DNA from 3 places in the Vreelandella titanicae genome. Region 3 is predicted to be linked to each of the others. Evidence: predicted binding sites of a transcription regulator. Region 3 holds the regulator's gene; each other region holds the start of a gene.

Evidence for each region. The regulator PhoB, encoded in region 3, activates phosphate uptake and scavenging genes when phosphate is short. The targets are predictions, from matches to a motif close to TGTCATANNNNTGTCANA.
Region 1: a site for PhoB is predicted at 4,667-4,684, ahead of HZS52_RS06595 (UTRA domain-containing protein). Genes of this name have one in related genera too.
Region 2: a site for PhoB is predicted at 2,272-2,289, ahead of HZS52_RS07640 (putative 2-aminoethylphosphonate ABC transporter substrate-binding protein). Genes of this name have one in related genera too.

What each region holds. Positions count from the first base shown of each region.
Region 1 is NZ_CP059082.1:1,392,961-1,399,109, forward strand. It holds gene araD1 (AraD1 family protein) at 1-669, shown strand, start outside; gene HZS52_RS06580 (aldehyde dehydrogenase (NADP(+))) at 693-2,270, shown strand; partial or broken gene HZS52_RS24345 (IS3 family transposase) at 2,427-2,555, opposite strand; partial or broken gene HZS52_RS06585 (IS5 family transposase) at 2,674-3,132, opposite strand; gene HZS52_RS06590 (hypothetical protein) at 3,481-3,717, shown strand; gene HZS52_RS06595 (UTRA domain-containing protein) at 3,813-4,589, opposite strand; gene HZS52_RS06600 (ABC transporter substrate-binding protein) at 4,859-5,938, shown strand; gene HZS52_RS06605 (alkaline phosphatase family protein) at 5,995-6,149, shown strand, end outside.
Region 2 is NZ_CP059082.1:1,632,340-1,638,488, forward strand. It holds gene HZS52_RS07625 (bifunctional diguanylate cyclase/phosphodiesterase) at 1-689, shown strand, start outside; gene HZS52_RS07630 (HAD family hydrolase) at 792-1,517, shown strand; gene HZS52_RS07635 (UTRA domain-containing protein) at 1,510-2,220, shown strand; gene HZS52_RS07640 (putative 2-aminoethylphosphonate ABC transporter substrate-binding protein) at 2,337-3,374, shown strand; gene HZS52_RS07645 (putative 2-aminoethylphosphonate ABC transporter ATP-binding protein) at 3,421-4,545, shown strand; gene HZS52_RS07650 (putative 2-aminoethylphosphonate ABC transporter permease subunit) at 4,542-6,149, shown strand, end outside.
Region 3 is NZ_CP059082.1:1,046,606-1,052,754, forward strand. It holds gene HZS52_RS24335 (helix-turn-helix domain-containing protein) at 1-43, opposite strand, end outside; gene HZS52_RS04940 (hypothetical protein) at 122-478, opposite strand; gene HZS52_RS04945 (HU family DNA-binding protein) at 478-750, opposite strand; gene HZS52_RS04950 (NAD(P)/FAD-dependent oxidoreductase) at 859-2,049, opposite strand; gene HZS52_RS04955 (chorismate--pyruvate lyase family protein) at 2,187-2,762, shown strand; gene ubiA (4-hydroxybenzoate octaprenyltransferase) at 2,798-3,688, shown strand; gene phoB (phosphate regulon transcriptional regulator PhoB) at 3,829-4,518, shown strand; gene phoR (phosphate regulon sensor histidine kinase PhoR) at 4,521-5,807, shown strand; gene HZS52_RS04975 (hypothetical protein) at 6,119-6,149, shown strand, end outside.

The DNA.
Region 1 (6,149 bases), 350 kb from region 3:
GAATCCGAACTGACCGACTCCATGCGCATGTTCAAGTTGGGAGTCGAGGGCGGCAAGCCCCAGGCTGGCACCCCCGGTGCCCAGCCGGAATGGTTTTACAAGGGCGACGGCGCCTGCGTGGTGGCCCCCGAGGCCGAGATCCCCGTGCCGCACTTCGCCGAGGACGCTGGCGAGGAGCCAGAGCTGGCCGGGCTCTATGTGATTGGCGATGACGGCCACCCGTGGCGGGTGGGTTACGCTATCGGCAATGAGTTTTCCGACCACGTCACCGAGCGCTTCAACTATCTGTGGCTGGCCCACTCGAAACTGCGGGCCTGCAGCTTCGGCCCCGAACTAATGGTAGGTGAACTGCCTGCGCATCTGGAGGGGGTCAGCCGTATCGTGCGTGACAACGAGACGGTATGGGAGAAACCCTTCCTCACCGGTGAGGTCAACATGGCGCACAGTCTGGCCAACCTCGAGCACCATCACTTCAAATACGTCGGTTTCCGTCGGCCCGGCGACGTGCATGTGCATTTCTTCGGCACCGCCACGCTGAGCTTCGCCGATGACATTCGCACCCGCGAGGGTGACCGTTTCGAGATCAGCCTCGCCGATTTCGGCCGTCCGTTGCGCAATCCACTACGCTTTGAAGCGGACAGCGCGCCTATCGACGTGAAATCGCTTTGACAGCAAACAGCAAGGAGTTCGACATGACCCTAGAAGGCAAGTTACTCATTGGCCAGGACGCCGTCAGCGGCAGTTCCAAGCCCATCAACGCCATCAACCCGGCCACCAACGAGATCCTCGAGCCGACCTACTTGGGTGGTACCAAGGCTGAGGTCGAGCGTGCCTGTGAGCTCGCCGAGACGGCCTTCGCCACCTATCGCGAGACTTCTCTCGAGGAGCGCGCGGTATTCCTCGAGACCATCGCCAGCGAGATAGAGGACATCGGCGATGAACTGATCGAGCGCGCCATGGCCGAGTCCGGCCTGCCCAAGGCCCGCCTGGAAGGTGAGCGCGGCCGTACCTGCGGCCAGCTGCGCCTGTTCGCTTCCGTGGTGCGTGCCGGCGAATGGCTCGACGTGCGCATCGACCCGGCCATGCCGGACCGCCAGCCGATGCCGCGCGCCGACCTTCGCCAGCGCCATATCGGCCTGGGCCCGGTCGTGGTGTTCGGTGCCAGCAACTTCCCGCTGGCCTTCTCGGTGGCCGGCGGCGATACCGCCTCGGCCTTGGCCGCCGGGTGCCCGGTGATCGTCAAGGGCCATTCCGCCCACCCCGGCACCTCCGAACTGGTCGGCCGTGCGGTACAGCGTGCAGTGAAAGCGCGCGGGCTGCCTGAAGGCACCTTCTCGCTGATGTTCGGTTCGGGTAGCGAGATCGGCCAGGCGCTGGTCGCCGACCCGCGTATCCAGGCGGTGGGCTTTACCGGCTCGCGGAGCGGCGGTACCGCGCTGATGAAGACCGCTCAGTCGCGTCCGCAGCCGATCCCGGTATATGCCGAGATGAGCTCGATCAACCCGGTGTTCCTGATGCCCGAGGCGCTCAAGGCACGCGGCAAGCAGATCGCCGAAGGCTTCGTCGGCTCGCTCAACATGGGTGCAGGCCAGTTCTGCACCAATCCTGGGCTGGTGATTGCGGTCAAGGGCGCCGAGCTCGATGCCTTCGTCGAGGCCGCTGCAGAAGGCGTGAAGGGCAGCGCGCCCCAGACCATGCTCACGCCGGGCATCTACGATGCTTACCAGCAGGGTGTTGGCCAGCTGTCCAACAGCAGCAAGGTGCGTGAAGCCGCACGTGGCCAGGTGGGCGAGTCGCCCAACCAGTGCCAGGCGGGGCTGTTTGTCACCACGGCGAACGACTTCCTGAACGAGACCGAGCTGCAAGAAGAAGTGTTCGGTTCTACCTCGCTGGTCATCGAGTGTGCCGACCAGGATGAAGTAAAGCGTGTCGCGGCCCAGCTCGAAGGCCAGTTGACCATTACCCTGCAGATGGACGACGGCGATCTGCAAGCGGCCAAGGCGCTGATGCCGGTACTCGAGCGCAAGGCCGGGCGGATTCTCGCCAACGGCTGGCCAACCGGGGTCGAGGTGTGCCACGCCATGGTTCACGGCGGGCCGTACCCGGCGACCTCCGACAGCCGCACCACCTCGGTAGGCAGTGCTGCGATCTTCCGCTTCCTGCGCCCGGTGTGCTACCAGGCGTTGCCGGAAGGGCTATTGCCCGAGCCGCTCAAGGACGGCAACCCATGGCAGCTGTCGCGCTTGGTGGATGGCAAACGCGAAGCGTAAGCAACCCCATGGAAAGCGGCCTATCTCGCAGCCTGTCAGTAGAGGGCAGCCATGGGCTGCCCCTTGTTTTATCAGAGTGCGCGAAAAACCCCGTACTTTTTGAGTGCGGGGTTTTTCGCGCACTCTGATAACCACCGCTAAGTAAAGCCAGCCTTAGTACGTTCGGATGTAAGTGATGTCCGTCACCCAAGCAACATTTGGCGCTGTTACTTCAAACTGATGGTCTAAATGGTTGAGTGATACAACAGCTGGTTTTCCACCGCCATAGCTGCCAGGGCGTCGTTTACCTTCACCCTGGCGCAAACAGGCAATCAGTTCCTTCTTGAGCGAGCCGCGCGGCAAGAGGTAAAGCGCGTTGTAGATGGCTTCGTGGGAGATGTGGCGGTCAGTGTTAGAGCGCCTTTCAAAACTGTCGCGTGAGTCGCTTCAAGCAGATCAGGGAGCAGCCCAGTAAAGTGAACGCATAGTGGATGTCAGTACGCCGCTCATATCGTGTTGCGAGCCGACGCATCTGTTCCAGCCAGGCGAAGATTCTTTCAACCACCCAGCGATGTCGTCCCAGTCGCTGAGTATCTTCCACACCACGTCTGGCTATACGAGCCTGAATATGGCGTCTACTGCAGGCACGGCGACAACGAGCAAAGTCGTATGCCTTGTCGGCGTGAAGCTTACGAGGTCGCTGGCGAGGACGACCCAGACGACCAGCGACGGGGGGTACCTCGTCTAGCAGGACAGATAGGGGAACACTGTCATGCATATTGGCCCCGGAGAGAACGACCGCCAGCGGTGTTCCCTTTCGATCAGTCAGTAGGTGCCGTTTAGTTCCGGGTCGCCCACGGTCTGTCGGGTTTGGGTCGTTAGCCCCCTTTTCATGCATCTAGTACCTGATAAACCAACTACTAAAATTAGCCTAACATAAGCTGCTTAAGAAGACTGAGGCTAGTGGGCATGATATTTCAACGTTTCGCCTACCCTTTAAATTGATCTTAAACGGCGCAATCCAGCTGTCCGAGATAGATAAGCAGAGACTTGCGTTGACTACGGAGTAACGTTCAAGTGTCTTTCTTACGCTCACAGACTCAACCTACCGAACGAGACAATCAAAAACAGGAACCTGCAATCACTCGCAGCCCCCTGTTTTTTACCACCTAATCTTCCTTAGCTCTTTCTGATTGGGCGGTGCGCCTACCTTGATTTCGCTGAGTTTCTCATGCGAGAGGCCGCGGTAGAGCACGAACATCATGATAAACATAGGCAGGCTGAGGACGGTGATCACTTTTTACAATACGGTCAGCCCGGCATCGCCCGCCAGCACGATAAGCATGGCGGCCAGCATGCCTTCGGAGACGCCCCAGAAGACCCGCTGGTGTGCGCTGTCGGTACACAGCATATCGACGACCAGGGTGGCTGCGTTTCTCCTCCGGATGCTTCAGTTGAAGCCCTCTAACATGGCGTGATTGCCGTTTTCAGAAAGCAGCTCTGGCTCAAGGGTGCTTGATGCACGAAACGGTTAAGGTTCCTCTATAACGCGTCGGGGCGGCGCTACGCACTACTCTGCGGCGCCGCCGACACAGTGAGTTCAATCGCATCATGCCGCCAAAGCTCATCGTCGTAATCGATGGCTCGGCCATTCTGGTCGTAGTTGATGCGAGTGACGCGCTGAGCAGGCCCTCCTGAGGCCGCGCGCAGTGCCTCAGCCGCACGACAATGCAGCACCGTGGAGCAGAGCTCGAAGCTGACACGGCTGATGCGTATGCCGTAGTGGCTGCGATAGAGCTCGGTGAGTGAGCAGGTCACGAGGTCGTGCGCGAGAATCCCGGGGAAGCAGTCCGCGCGTAGGTAGTGTTCGACATATAGCACGGGGCGCCCATCGATACGGCGTGCCCGGATGATGTGGAAAACCGGTGCTCCTTCCAGGATACCCAGACGGGCCGCTACCCTGGGTTGGGCGGGGCACTGGGTGGCTTTGAGTACCTCGGTTTCCGGGTGGCGCTGCTGGGACGCTACCATCTCCTTGAACGGCAGAGAGGCGAGTAAGTCGTAGCGAAGACGAGGCGGGGAGACGAACCAGCCGCGGCGGCTCTCCCGATAGATGCGACCTTCGGCCTCCAGTTGCATCAACGCCTCACGCAGTGTGATGCGTGTGGTTGAGAAGCGCTCCATCATCTGTCGTTCGGAGGGTAGGCGCCCAGTGGCAGAGGGGGCCTCCTCGGCCAGCATGCCCAGTAGCGCCTGCTGAAGGCGGCTGGTCGGTGGCGTCAGACAGGGTGAAGCGTTATTCGCGCTAAATGGCGTGGCGTGTGGCAGCGTAGTGGTCAAAGGAAGCTCGCTTCTGGTCTAGTTCAGACTGCGTAAGCTCGCACGCAGTCGTCTGCAGGCTATTTTAGCGAAGGTATCATGTCAGGGTGATGACATGTCTGAGCTATAACCGCCAATTTCAGCAGCAATTGCCGCTATTGTAAGTACATGTGAATGTCATTCAAGCGACATGCCTTTGTCATTTCCACCCCCTAGTATGCCTTTTGTCAGCCGTTACTGAACTAGACCAGATGGCGGCATCACCCTGACTAACCGAATGAGGCCATACTGTGAATCCGACACGCTCGTCGCTGCTGCAACTGACGCTAACCGCTGCGCTCGGAACGGCGCTTCTCGCAAGCCCGGCCCAAGCGGATACCGACCTGTCCGAACTGATCGCCGCTGCCCAGGAGGAGGGGCGCGTCGATAGTGTCGGCATGCCGGACTCTTGGGCCAACTGGAAAGACACCTGGGCCGACTTGCACGAACAGTATGGTCTGGAGCACATGGATACCGACATGAGCTCCGCCGAGGAGATAGCCAAGTTCAAGGCCGAGGGTGAAAACGCCACCGTTGACATCGGTGACGTGGGCATCAGCTTTGGCCCCATCGCCGTGTCAGAAGGCGTGACTCAGCCCTACAAGCCAACGACCTGGGAAGAGATTCCCGATTGGGCCAAGGATGAGGACGGCCACTGGGTGTTGGGCTATACCGGCACTATCGCCTTGATGATCAACAAGCAGCTAGTGCCGGAAGCGGAACGGCCGCGCACCTTTGCTGACTTGCTTGAGGGCGACTACAGCGTAGCGCTGGGCGCCGTAGGGCAAGCGGCTCAGGCTAACAGCGCTGTGCTCGCCGCCGCCTATGCCAACGGTGGTGATGAAAATAACCTGCTGCCAGGGCTGGAGCTATTTGCCGAGCTGGCCCGCCAGGGGCGGTTGTCACTGGCGGATCCCAGCATCGCCAACCTCGAGAAGGGGGAGGTCGAGGTTGCGCTGATGTGGGACTTCAACGCTCTGAACTACCGTGATCAGATCAACCGTGATGCCTTCGATGTGGTCATTCCTGGCGATGCCTCGGTGACTTCTGGCTACGCCACCATCATCAACAAGCACGCCCCGCATCCTAACGCGGCCAAGCTGGCTCGCGAGTTCATCCTCTCTGACGAAGGGCAGTTCAACCTGGCGGAGGGATATGCCCGCCCGATTCGCGCCGAGCACCTGACCCTCCCCGACGAGATCGCCGCCAAACTGCTGCCCAATGAGCAGTACGCCAATGCCCGTGCGGTAGAGGATTTCGACGCCTGGGAAATGAGCGCACGGCAGTTGCCGAGCCAGTGGCAGTCCCAGGTGCTGATCCATCAGCAGTAACCGCCTCCTCTTTCCGACTAACTGCCGTCTCCTCAGGAGGCGGCAAGGAGCCTGTGATGTCTCAGCGCATCATTCTCGTAGTGCTCGATGGCCTTAACCATGCCGTGGGGCGGCACGCTATGGGCCACCTGCATGCCCTCTGTGAAGCGGGCCGTGGCAGCTTCCACGCGCTTAACTGCGAGCTGCCAGCCATGTCCCGTCCCCTCTATGA
Region 2 (6,149 bases), 590 kb from region 3:
ACCTTACCAGTGGTCAGTTGACTGGTGCAGAAGCCCTGTGCCGCTGGCACGATGCCGAGTGGGGCTGGGTGAGCCCCGGCGAGTTTATTCCCCTGGCTGAAGAGCGCGGTTTGATTCGTGCCTTGGGAGACTGGGTGCTGGAAGAGTCCGCAAGGCAGCTACTGGCATGGCGTGAACAGCCTGAGGGTGGGCTGCCAGGGAGGCTATCGATCAATATTTCCGCCCAACAGTTTGCCGATCCTGAGCTTACCCACCACATTGCGCAACTCACCGCCGGCGTTTCGTCGAGCGCTATCGCCCTGGAGCTCACTGAAAGTGATTTTATGCGCGACCCAGATCAGGCCGTTGAGATCACCCACGCCATGCGACAAGCGGGCTATGCTCTCTCTATCGATGATTTCGGCACCGGCTATTCTTCGCTTTCCTACCTACGGCGCTTCGCTGCCGACGCACTGAAAATTGATATTTCCTTTGTGCGTGAAATGCTCGAAAACAAAAATGACCGCACCATTGTTCAGGCCATCATCGCCATGGCAAAAGCGCTAGAGATGAAAACCGTGGCGGAAGGCGTTGAAACGCGCGACCAAGCGAATTTGCTTGCCGCAATGGGTTGCAATGAGGCACAAGGGTACTGGTTTGGCCGCCCGCTGCCTGCCGATGAGTTTGCGACGCAGTGGTTAACTACTTAGTCTTCTAGTTTGCTCATCGTCGTCTTCTATTAGCGTCATCGTCCTGTCATCACCTTTGGCATACCCTACGCGCCGCCAACCCGCGATGAAAGGAGTGCTCCCATGCGCCTGGCCCTGTTTGATCTTGACGACACCCTCCTGGACGGAGACTGCAGCGACCGCTGGAATTTATGGATGATAGAGCAAGGTTGGATCAGCGATGCCGAGGCCTTTATGGCTCGTGCCGAAAAGATGCATCTGGCCTATCACGCGGGCAAGCTAAAACTTGAAGAGTATCTGGCCATGACCCTGGCACCGCTGCGCGGACGCCGGGTGAAAGATGTGCAAAAAGAGGTCGAGCGCTTTGTGGCCACGCATCTGCAACCGCGTATTTTTGAACAAGCCTGGGCCTGCCTGGAAGCGCACCGCCAGGCTGGCGATACCCTGCTACTGATTTCCGCTGCCTCTCGCCATCTGGTCGAGCCGATTGCCACCACCCTGGGGATTGAGCATGTGCTGGCGGTCGAGCTAAGCGTGGAGCACGGAGTGAATGAAGACGCGCGCTATACCGGCGGTAGCGAAGGTATTTTTTCCTATCGCGGCGGCAAGGTGCTGCGCTTGAAAGAGTGGCTGGCCGAACAGCAGATCACTGCTTGCCACACCACCTTCTATTCAGACTCCCGCAACGATTTACCGTTACTGCAATATGTCGATTGCCCCGTGGCAGTTAACCCAGACCCGGTACTGGCCGAGGTGGCTAGCGTTGAAGGTTGGCGGCGCTTAGACTGGCGGACGCCCTCAAGCGCTTCGTCGCCTAATGCTCTGCCAGGAAAATCGGCGCATGTCTGATGCCTACTATTTACAGTTAACCGAACAGCTTCGCACGTTAATCGATCAAAATGCCGCCCTGTGGGAAGGCAAGCTTCCCGCAGAGCGGTCATTGGCCGAGCGCTTTGCCACCACCCGCGTGACCCTGCGCCAAGCGCTTTCTCAGCTAGAAGGGGAGGGTCTGATACACCGCAGCAATCGACGCGGCTGGTTTATTTCTCCCGCCCGTTTGGTTTACGACCCCACCCGTGACGCGGGCTTTAACGACTATGTACGCGCCCAGGGGCGGCAGCCACGCACGGCCGTTTTGAAGCTGGAAAGCCGCGCTCACCCGCCCGCGGCTCGGGCGCTGGGGCTGCCGGATGACCAGCCGTTTCAGCATATTCGCCGCCGCCGCTACGTGGATGACCGCGCGGTGCTGGTGGAGTCGCTGTGGGTAGTACCCGAGCGTGCCCCAGAGTTGCTAGATATCTATAGTGGGCAATCGCTTTGGGGGCTGTTGCGAGAGCGCTGGGGGCACTACCTGGCCAATCGCTCTATTCGCATGGTCTCAGAAGCGCTTTCGCCAATGGATGCCGAAGAGCTATTCGTTGCACCCGGCACTGCCGGGTTAAATATTAACCGTGCCATTTTAGACGACCAGCAGCGCCCTATTGAGTTTGATGAAGAGCACTGGCTGCACGATTCGCTGTGTATCAGCGTGGAGCTATCCGGTCAGCGCTAGCGGAAACGACCTAGTCGCGGTCATCACCCCTTAAAAAAACGGTCAAACAAGCGTCATCGCAGTGTCATTTAACGCCTGCAAACTTCTGGTCTATACCAATCAGCCGGGAGACTATCATGATGATGCCACGCCGTTTATTCCCTTCAACGTTGTTAGCAGGTGCTGCTGCTGTTGCGCTTGCTTCCAACGCCCAAGCAACTGAATTAACGGTGTATACCGCCGTTGAGTCGGACGACCTGCAAAAATATGCTGAACGCTTCAACGCGGCCCACCCGGATATCGAGATTAACTGGGTGCGCGACTCCACCGGCGTGATTACCGCCCGCCTGCTGGCCGAGAAAGACAATCCCCAGGCTGACGTGATCTGGGGCCTGGCCGCTACCAGCCTGCTGGTGTTGGAAGAGGAGGGCATGCTGGAGCGCTACGCTCCCGCTGGCGTTGAGAATCTCGACCCCAAATTTGTCGATGTGGCCTATCGTGATGGTGAAGACCCGGCTTGGGTGGGTATGGACGCCTGGGTCGCTGCTATTTGCTACAACACCATTGAGGGCGAGCGCCAGGGCGTGCCGATGCCGACCTCTTGGGAAGACCTTACCCAGCCTGAGTTTGAAGGCCATGTGATCATGCCTAACCCCAACTCGTCGGGTACCGGCTACCTGGATGTAGCCAGCTGGCTGCAGCTATGGGAAGAGGATCAGGGTTGGGATTATATGGATCGCCTACATAACAACATTGCCCGTTACACCCATTCGGGCTCCGCCCCTTGTAGCCTGGCGGCTACCGGTGAAACCGTAGTGGGTGTGTCATTTGCCTTCCGCGGTGCGCGCTTGAAATCCCAGGGTGCGCCTATTGAAGTTATCTTCCCTGAAGAAGGGCTGGGCTGGGATATGGAAGCCGCCGCTATTGTGGCCGGTACCGACAAGCAGGAAGCCGCGCAAACGCTGATGGATTGGGCAATCTCCCGTGAAGCCAACGAACTGTATAACGAAGGCTATGCGGTGGTGGCTTACCCAGGTGTGGCACAGCCGATTGAAAACTACCCTTCCGATATTACTGATCGAATGATCGACGCCGATTTCCAGTGGGCTGCCGTCAATCGTGAACGCGTGCTGGCCGAGTGGCAGCGTCGCTACGATGGTAAAACCGAACAATAAGCCGCGATCAGTTGCCCCGGCCGGTTTGCCGGGGCTTGGAGAGGTTATGCACACGACAATGACATCGCTGCTGGCGGCCGACACACCAACGGTGATGACTCCCACTACTCCCCATTTAACCATTGAAGCAGTCACTAAGCGTTTTGGTAGTTTTACCGCGCTGGATGGTATTTCCCTAACCATAAACGAGGGCGAATTTGTCTGCTTTTTGGGCCCCTCCGGATGCGGCAAAACCACCCTGTTACGCACGATTGCAGGGCTGACCCAGCAAACGACGGGCACGCTTATTCAGCGTGACAAGGATATCTCCACGCTGCCCACCCAGGCGCGGGATTTCGGCATTGTGTTCCAGTCCTATGCGCTGTTTCCCAACCTCACGGTGTTCAACAACGTGGCCTATGGGTTGCGCAACCGGCGGGTAGAGCGGTCACGCATCCAAGCACGGGTGGGTGAGCTGCTCGCGCTGGTGAACTTGACGGGCAGCGAAAACAAGTACCCGGCGGCGCTTTCCGGCGGGCAGCAACAGCGCGTGGCGCTGGCGCGGGCATTGGCCACCGAGCCTGGCCTGCTGCTGCTGGACGAGCCGCTTTCGGCGTTGGACGCCCGGGTGCGGGGCCACCTGCGCAGCCAGATTAAAGCCCTGCAGGCGCGCCTCGGGGTGACCACCATCATGGTGACCCACGACCAGGAAGAAGCGCTGACCATGGCCGACCGCATCGTGGTGATGAACCACGGCGTGATCGAGCAAGTGGGTACCCCGGCGGAGATCTACCATCAGCCTGCCAGCGCCTTTGTGGCCTCGTTTATCGGCAGCATGAACTTCCTGGAAGTGACCGCTCAGGGCGATAACCAAGCGCTGCTGGGTACCATGCCCTGCGCCTGCCTATCGCATACCTTAAAAGTGGGTCAAGCCGCCCAACTGGCTATTCGGCCCGAAGCAGTGGCACTTAGCCGTCAAGCGGGAGCGCTGAACGGTGAGGTGATCGGCATCGAGTTTTTAGGTCCCTTTCAGAGGGTCACTTTGCGCCTAACGGACGTTGACCAAACGCTAATTGCCGATGTGCCTAGCCGCGATAGTACCGACTTAAACCTTTACCAGGGGCAGGTTCTAGGCATTCACCTGCCCGCCGAAGCCGCCCGTCTTTATCCCGCCGGGAGCAGCCAGCAATGATCGCCGAGAGCTTTGTAAAATCGGCGACCAAGCCGTCGCTAGAGTCGCTGATCCGCTTGTTGGCGTTACTCGCTGGCGTTGCATTGCTGGTGGTGGGGCTGCTGTTCCCACTCGTGACCATGCTGATCAAGAGCCTGCATGACCGCGCCGGCGACTTTATCGGCCTGGCTAACTTCGCGCACTATTTTCAAACCCCGGCGCTGGTCAATTCGATTGCCAACTCGTTGCGGGTGGCGTTGATGACCACCGGTGTGGTGGTCGGATTAGCGTTTCTATGCGCCTACGGGATTACCCGTACCTGCATGCCGGGCAAGCGGCTGTTTCGCATGTTGGCGATTCTGCCCATTTTGGCGCCATCGCTGCTGCCCGCGATTAGCCTGGTCTATCTGTTTGGCAATCAGGGATTTCTGCGCGATTTACTGGCCGGCCAATCGGTTTATGGACCCATCGGCATTGTCATGGGCATGAGTTTCTGGATATTTCCCCACGCGCTAATGCTGCTGACCACCGCGCTGACCAACAGCGACGCGCGGCTCTACGAAGCGGCTGAAGCGCTGGGAACCCCTAAGTGGCGTACATTTTTGACTATTACCTTGCCCGGCGTGCGCTACGGGCTGATTTCCTGCCTGTTTGTGGTGTTTACCCTGGCGATTACTGACTTCGGCGTGCCTAAAATTATCGGTGGTCAGTTCAGCGTATTGGCCACCGACGTCTACCGCCAAGTGGTAGGGCAGCAGAACTTTCAGATGGGCGCGGTAGTCAGCGTGATTCTGCTGCTGCCCGCGGTGCTCTCGTTTATCGTTGACCGCTGGATACAGCGGCGCCAAGTGGCGCAACTCTCGGCACGGGCCGTGCCGTGGCAGCCTAGCCCCAGCCCGCTGCGGGATTGGATATTTACACTGCTGTGCTACGCGGTGGCGGGGGCCATTGTGCTGGTGATCGGCACAGCGGTGTATGCGTCGCTGGTGCAGTTCTGGCCCTACAACTTATCGATAACCTTTGAGCATTATACCTTCCAAGGCATGGCCGATGGTGGTTGGGGGGCGTGGTTTAACTCGCTCAAGTTAGCGTTTAGCGTGGCCTTGGTGGGCACGTTAGTGATCTTCTTTAACGCCTGGCTAATCGAAAAGAGTGAAGGCTTTCGCCCGCTGCGCCAAGGGCTGCACTTTATGGCCATGCTGCCCATGGCGGTGCCTGGCATGGTGCTGGGGCTTGCCTATATCTTCTTTTTCAATCAGGCGGGCAACCCGTTTAACTGGCTGTACGGCACTTTGACGATTCTGGTGCTCAACACGTTGGTGCACTTTTATACGGTGTGTCACCTCACCTCGGTAACCGCGCTTAAACAGCTCGACCCTGAGTTTGAAGCCGTGGGGGCTTCACTGAAAGTACCGTTTTGGATCACGTTCAGCCGGGTGACGCTGCCGGTGTCGCTGCCCGCGGTGCTGGATATATCGGTGTATCTGTTCGTCAATGCGATGACGACAGTTTCAGCGGTGGTGTTTCTCTATAACAGTGACACGCGGCTGGCCTCGGTGGCGGTGCTGCACCTGGATGAAGCGGGCTACTTCGCCAGCGCTGCGGCTATGGCGGTGCTGATTTTC
Region 3 (6,149 bases):
GGGTAACGCGAAAGTAAACGAGGCGTTGATGAGGTATGTCCATCGATAGCTTTTATACCTCTACCTTGTTCAGCCTAAATTTATTTAATCTAAGCCGTTACCCTATGCCAATCGTAAACCGCTACAAATACTTGAGTAGTTTTTGCAGCTTATTCATATCGGCGGAATCACCCACTAAGCGCACGTCGCCGTTTATCATGCCGTCGAGAAAGGCCTGCTGTGTTGGCTTTTTGAGCACTTTCAAGGCGGTATTCTGATCACGGAAGCGTAGCTCAAGATCTAAGTCCACAGGCAGCCCTTTGCCGGTACTGATACTTTTCGGTGTCATCCGGTAGTGGCGGGCAATACTTAGATCTTCCGTGGCAATCCCCCAGTCCAGGCCGCGCATGCGTTCTAACTGTTCACGAAAGCGCGGCTTGCGGCGCAGGGCACGTTTGAGCAGTACGCCCAGTAGCCACAGCGTCAGCTTGAGCTTCATTAAGAAACGGCGTCCTTAAGTCCTTTGCCTGGCTTAAAGGCAACGTTTTTGCTGGCCGGAATCTGCAGCGGGGCACCGGTTTGCGGATTTTTGCCGGTACGTGCTGCGCGCTCACGTACCGTGAAGGTACCAAAACCAATCAAAGCGACATCTTCGCCCTTAGCAACGCTGTTGGTGATCTCATCCAGAATAACGTTCAGCACTTGGCCAGCTTTATCTTTGGATAGGTCGGCACTTTCAGCGATGGCTGCAGCGAGTTCAGGTTTGCGCATAAGGAATCTCCCCTTTTTAAAAGAAATCAAACATCAAACAAATGCATGTTGTTGGGTGCGTAGCCGATTAGGTTAGCTTCTCTAGCCTAGTCGTGAACGCGACGAAAATCAGCCTAGCAGTGCAGGTGCTGCTCTGGAAAGCTCCACTTTCCTTCTCACGCAGCCGCCTGTCAACGCAAAACCAATCAAACGACCGTCTTTATTTTCAGCCAAGGCACTGATATCACCGCCTTCGCCTTCAATTCGCCAGTGCTCAGGCGTGTTCGTTGGCGGGTAGGCCACCACTGGTAGCAGCGGCGTTTTAACCACTACCGGCCAAGCACCGAAGCTAACCGGAGTGGGCGCGCCTGAAAGGGTTGCCGCCAGCGCCTTAACGCTGGCTTGTAGTGGCTGCACGTACATGGCATTAACACCGTCTACGCAGGCTGCATCGCCTAGGGCGTGGATATTGGGGTGCGATGTACGCAACTGGCGGTCAACGACTATACCGCCAGGTGATACGTTTAAACCAGCCGATTCGGCAAGTGCTGTGCGAGGTACAAGGCCGGTTGCCATCAACACGAGATCAGCGCTGACAGCGTCGCCGTTATCCAGACGTAATACGATATCTTCGCCGCTTTCGGCCGCTATCGAATCAATCGAACGTGCAAGGTGAAGATGGATACCTGCTTCGCTAAAGGCATCGCCTAGGGCGTTCCCTAAGGGCGGTGGCAGCAAGCGAGGAAGTAGGGTTCCTTCTGGGGCAATGAGGCTGACACGATGGCCGCCAGCGTGGAGGTCGTTGGCAAATTCACAGCCGACCAGCCCCGCGCCAACAATCGCCACCCGTGCAGGGCCCTGGCTTAGCGCCGTGTGAAAGCGGCGGTAGTCATCCAGGTCGTTAATGGTAAAGCAGCGTGGGGCTACGCTGGGTTCAATGCTGAAGGGCACCCGTGGTGCAGCGCCAGTGGCCAGTACCAGTGTGTCGTAGCCGAGCACCATGCCGCCTTCGAGCAGAATTGTTTGGTTATCCACATCCAGTGCGGTTACCTGGGTGTGGATAACCATTTGGGCATTTAGCTCTTCGCCCAGGTCAGTAGCGCTGCGCTGGGCTAATTGTTCGGGCACCAGGCCCTTGGCGAAGCCGGTGGAGAGCAACGGCTTGCTGTAATCATCGCCGCTGTCGGCGCTCACCAGCGTGATTGAGCGTTGGTCGCCCAATCGGCGCAACGCCCGGGCAAGGCCAACCCCTGCCATTCCAGTGCCAATAATCACCAGCGCAGAGTGCGAAGAGGTTTTCTGTGTTTGGGTGGCGGGCATGCAGACACCAAAAAAGTTGCTAAATAAGGTTGCGAAAAAAGAAGCGCTAAACCGAGTCGTTAAAAAAGTCGCTGAAACAAAAGCCTTTCAGTGCTCATGTTACACTAGCCAACCCGTTAATTGCCCTGGAGAACTCGGTGACGGCTGCTGCTTTTCGGCAAACTCCTCTATTTTCCCGCTGGCGCCCGATTGATGCGGCGCGCCCGGCGATGAGTGCTTCCTGGTGGCAGTGGGTTGCCTCCACCGACTCGTTAACCGCCCACTTAATGGTCGCAGGTGGCGAGAAGCCGTTTCGAGTACGACTGTTGCGCCAGGGGGTTGGTTGGCCGCGCCAGGATGAGGCTCAGGCGCTGGGCATTGGTGCCAAGCGTTACGCCTGGCTGCGGGAAGTGGCGCTGTGCTTAGATGGAACGCCATGGGTGGTGGCGCGCTCGGTCGCCCCGCTCTCACAGGTAAAGGGCCAACGGCTAGAGTGCCTGGGCGAGCGCTCGCTAGGTAGTTGGCTATTTCGCCAGCCGGGTTTAGTGCGTGGGCCATTGGAAGTAACGACGCATTCCCCCCAGTTTGCTAGCGTCAACGGCATACAGGAAGGCTGTGCCTGGGGAAGGCGCTCTGTTTTTTATCACGGCTGTAAGCACGGCAGTCTGTCGTTATTAGTGCAAGAGTATTTTTTGACGGCGATGGCGGATGATCTTGGCCTGCCTTCGCGCTAGGCTAGCGCCTGCATCTTATTCTTCGTGAGGTAAGCATGGATCGTTCACTGTTGCGGCCGAAGGGATGGGCTCGCGTGGCAGATTTTTTACAGCTGATGCGCTTGAATCGGCCGATAGGCACATGGCTTTTGATGTGGCCGACGCTGTGGGCATTATGGGTGGCTGCGGAAGGTGTACCAGGGCGAAATGTGCTGCTGATTTTTGTGGCCGGCGTTTATGTGATGCGCGCTGCGGGCTGCGTGGTCAATGACTATGCGGATCGCCACTTCGATGGGCATGTGAAACGCACAAAACAACGTCCGCTAGCGACGGGCCGTATCAGCGAAACCGAAGCTCAACTGCTGTTTATCGCCCTGGTGGCCGCTGCGTTTATTCTGGTATTACTGACCAACTGGTTTACGGTGCTGCTCTCGCTGGGCGGGGTGCTGCTGGCGATTATTTATCCGTTTATGAAGCGCTATACCCACTTTCCTCAGGTGGTGCTGGGCGCGGCTTTTTCCTGGGCAATTCCGATGGCTTTTGGCGCCGTGCTCGGCCACGTGCCGCTGGAAGCATGGCTGCTATTCTGCGCTAATGTGTGCTGGACAGTGGCCTACGATACCCAGTACGCCATGGTCGATCGCGACGACGATTTAAAAATTGGCATTAAATCGACGGCCGTGCTGTTTGGAAATGCGGATCGTTTGATTATCGGCTTACTCCAGCTAGCCACCCTGGGGTTGCTGGCTTGGGTAGGCTGGTGGGTTGGTTTAGGTGGTTTCTTCTGGTTAGGGCTAGCGGCAATGGCAGCGACTTTTCTGCATCAGCAGCGCTTAATTCGCGACCAGGAGCGGGATGCCTGCTTCCAGGCGTTTCTCAATAATCACTGGTCGGGACTGCTGATTTTTGCCGGTATCGCGCTAAGTTGGTGGCCTGCGGCTGGCTGATCGAGGCGATTGTCATGTAATTGTCATCAAGTCATGGTGTTATCGTCACTGACATGTCATTGATCTGTTTTTCTTTGAACTGTTTTTCTTTGAACTGTTTTTCTTTGAACTAGTTTCTTTGAACACCGTGAGGCTCTGGTATGACCGCCAAGACCGTTCTGATTGTCGATGATGAGGCGTCGATTCGCGAGATGATCGCGGTAGCGCTGGAAATGGCTGACTATCGCGTGCTCGAAGCGGATAACGCCCAGGATGCCCATGCCATGGTGGTCGACCACCAACCCGATTTACTGCTGCTGGACTGGATGATGCCCGGCACTAGCGGTATTGAGCTGGCGAGACGCCTAAAGCGTGAAGAAACCACCGCTGAAATCCCGATTATTATGCTCACCGCGAAAGGCGAAGAGGATAATAAAATTCAAGGGCTTGAAGCCGGTGCCGATGACTATATCACCAAGCCTTTTTCACCCCGGGAATTGGTGGCACGGCTAAAAGCGGTGCTGCGCCGTGCGACGCCACGTGGCGTTGAAGACCCGATTGAGATTAACGGCCTGCTGCTTGATCCGGTGAGCCACCGGGTAAGTGCCCACGGCAAAGCGCTGGAAATGGGCCCCACCGAGTACCGTTTGCTGCAGTTTTTTATGACTCACCAAGAGCGCGCTTACACACGTAGCCAGCTGCTTGACCAAGTGTGGGGCGGCAATGTTTACGTTGAAGAGCGCACGGTCGATGTGCATATCCGCCGCTTGCGTAAAGCGCTGGGCGACGTGCATCAAAACCTGATCCAAACGGTTCGGGGTACCGGTTACCGTTTCTCTGCACGGGTGTAAATGTGCGTTTATGGAGTCGTGAGCTGTGGCGAATAGCGTGGCTGGCCACGCTGGGCACTTGCTTGGGCTGGCTGTTGGGCTCGGCTGGGCTGGGGCTTGCAGCAGGGCTTGCGGGATGCTTGTTTTACCACTTACGACAGTTACGCGAACTCTATTTGTGGCTCACCCTCCACCCTAACGATGAACCGCCTGCCGCTCGCGGGATGTGGGGCGAGCTATTCGATCGTTTATACCGCTATCAAAAAAGTCAGCGCATCACCCAAAGCCGTCTGCGGGCTACTTTGGCACGTATTCAAGAGTCGTCTGAAGCAATGCGTGATAGCGTGGTCATGCTTGATCGCCACGGTGATTTGGAGTGGTGGAACAGCGCCGCCACCGCCATGCTGGGGCTACAAACCGCCCATGATCGTGGTCAACACATTACCAACCTGCTGCGCGACCCGGGCTTTATCAGCTATTTTAATTCGCGTAACTACAGTGAGCCGTTAACGCTCACCTCACCGATTGATGAACGGCGAATCCTGCAGTATCAAATTACCCTCTACGGTGACGACGAACGCTTAGTGATGGCTCGCGATATCACCCGCTTGCATCGTCTTGAGCAGATGCGGCGCGACTTTGTCGCCAACGTTTCCCATGAGTTACGTACGCCGCTGACCGTTCTCTCCGGCTATTTGGAAACCTACAGTGATATCTCCGACCAGCTTCCGCCGCGCTTGGGACGTAGTATTCAGCAAATGCAGGAACAGACCCAGCGGATGCAGAATCTGGTCAACGATTTATTGCTGCTCTCGCGTTTGGAAATTGACCAGGGCGGCCAAGATCATCATCCACTGTCACTCGAGCCTTTACTGCAAAGCGTTTGTGATGATGCGCTGGCCCTATCGCATCAACGTCATACCATCACCGTCGCCCTTGAGAGCGATGCCCGACTGTTAGGCAGTGAACAGGAGATTCGCAGCGCCGTCTCTAACCTTGCCTTTAATGCGGTTCGCTACACGCCTGCTGGCAGCCAAATCACCCTGCGCTGGAAAGCTAGTGCTACTGGTGGCGGCTATATCGATGTGGAAGATAACGGTGAAGGGATTGATCCCGTTCATATTCCCCGACTAACAGAACGCTTTTACCGTGTTGATAAGGGGCGCAGCACTGCGACTGGCGGCACAGGTTTAGGCTTGGCGATCGTTAAGCACGTGCTGTTGCGCCACGATGCGCAACTACAAATTGAGTCCCTTCCCGGCAAGGGTGCGTTGTTTCGCTGCGCCTTCCCCCCCTCGCGTCTTGTTTAATTTAGCAAGTCATCCCATCGCATAATATTTGTAGCAATGTGCAATATTGGCATGCAAGGTTGGTAAAGCTTTACCCATGTGCCATTTTTACACAGCTTAAAGCGTTGTGTCGTGACTCAGTCGATGCCTTTTTGGCATAACTTATTTTTAATTAAGAGACTGATTTTGTTGTTTTTATTTATATGCTTAAGTTTTTTGGCATGCCTTCTGCAGAGTACAGATTGAAGGAAGATGACCGCAGGAATTGCTGGCTTCTCAGTAAGCCTTTCTTTCTTCATTAAGCGGTACTAAACAGCGATCGGAGGTAGGATATGACGTCCAAGGATTTTCTCAAGAAAGCTG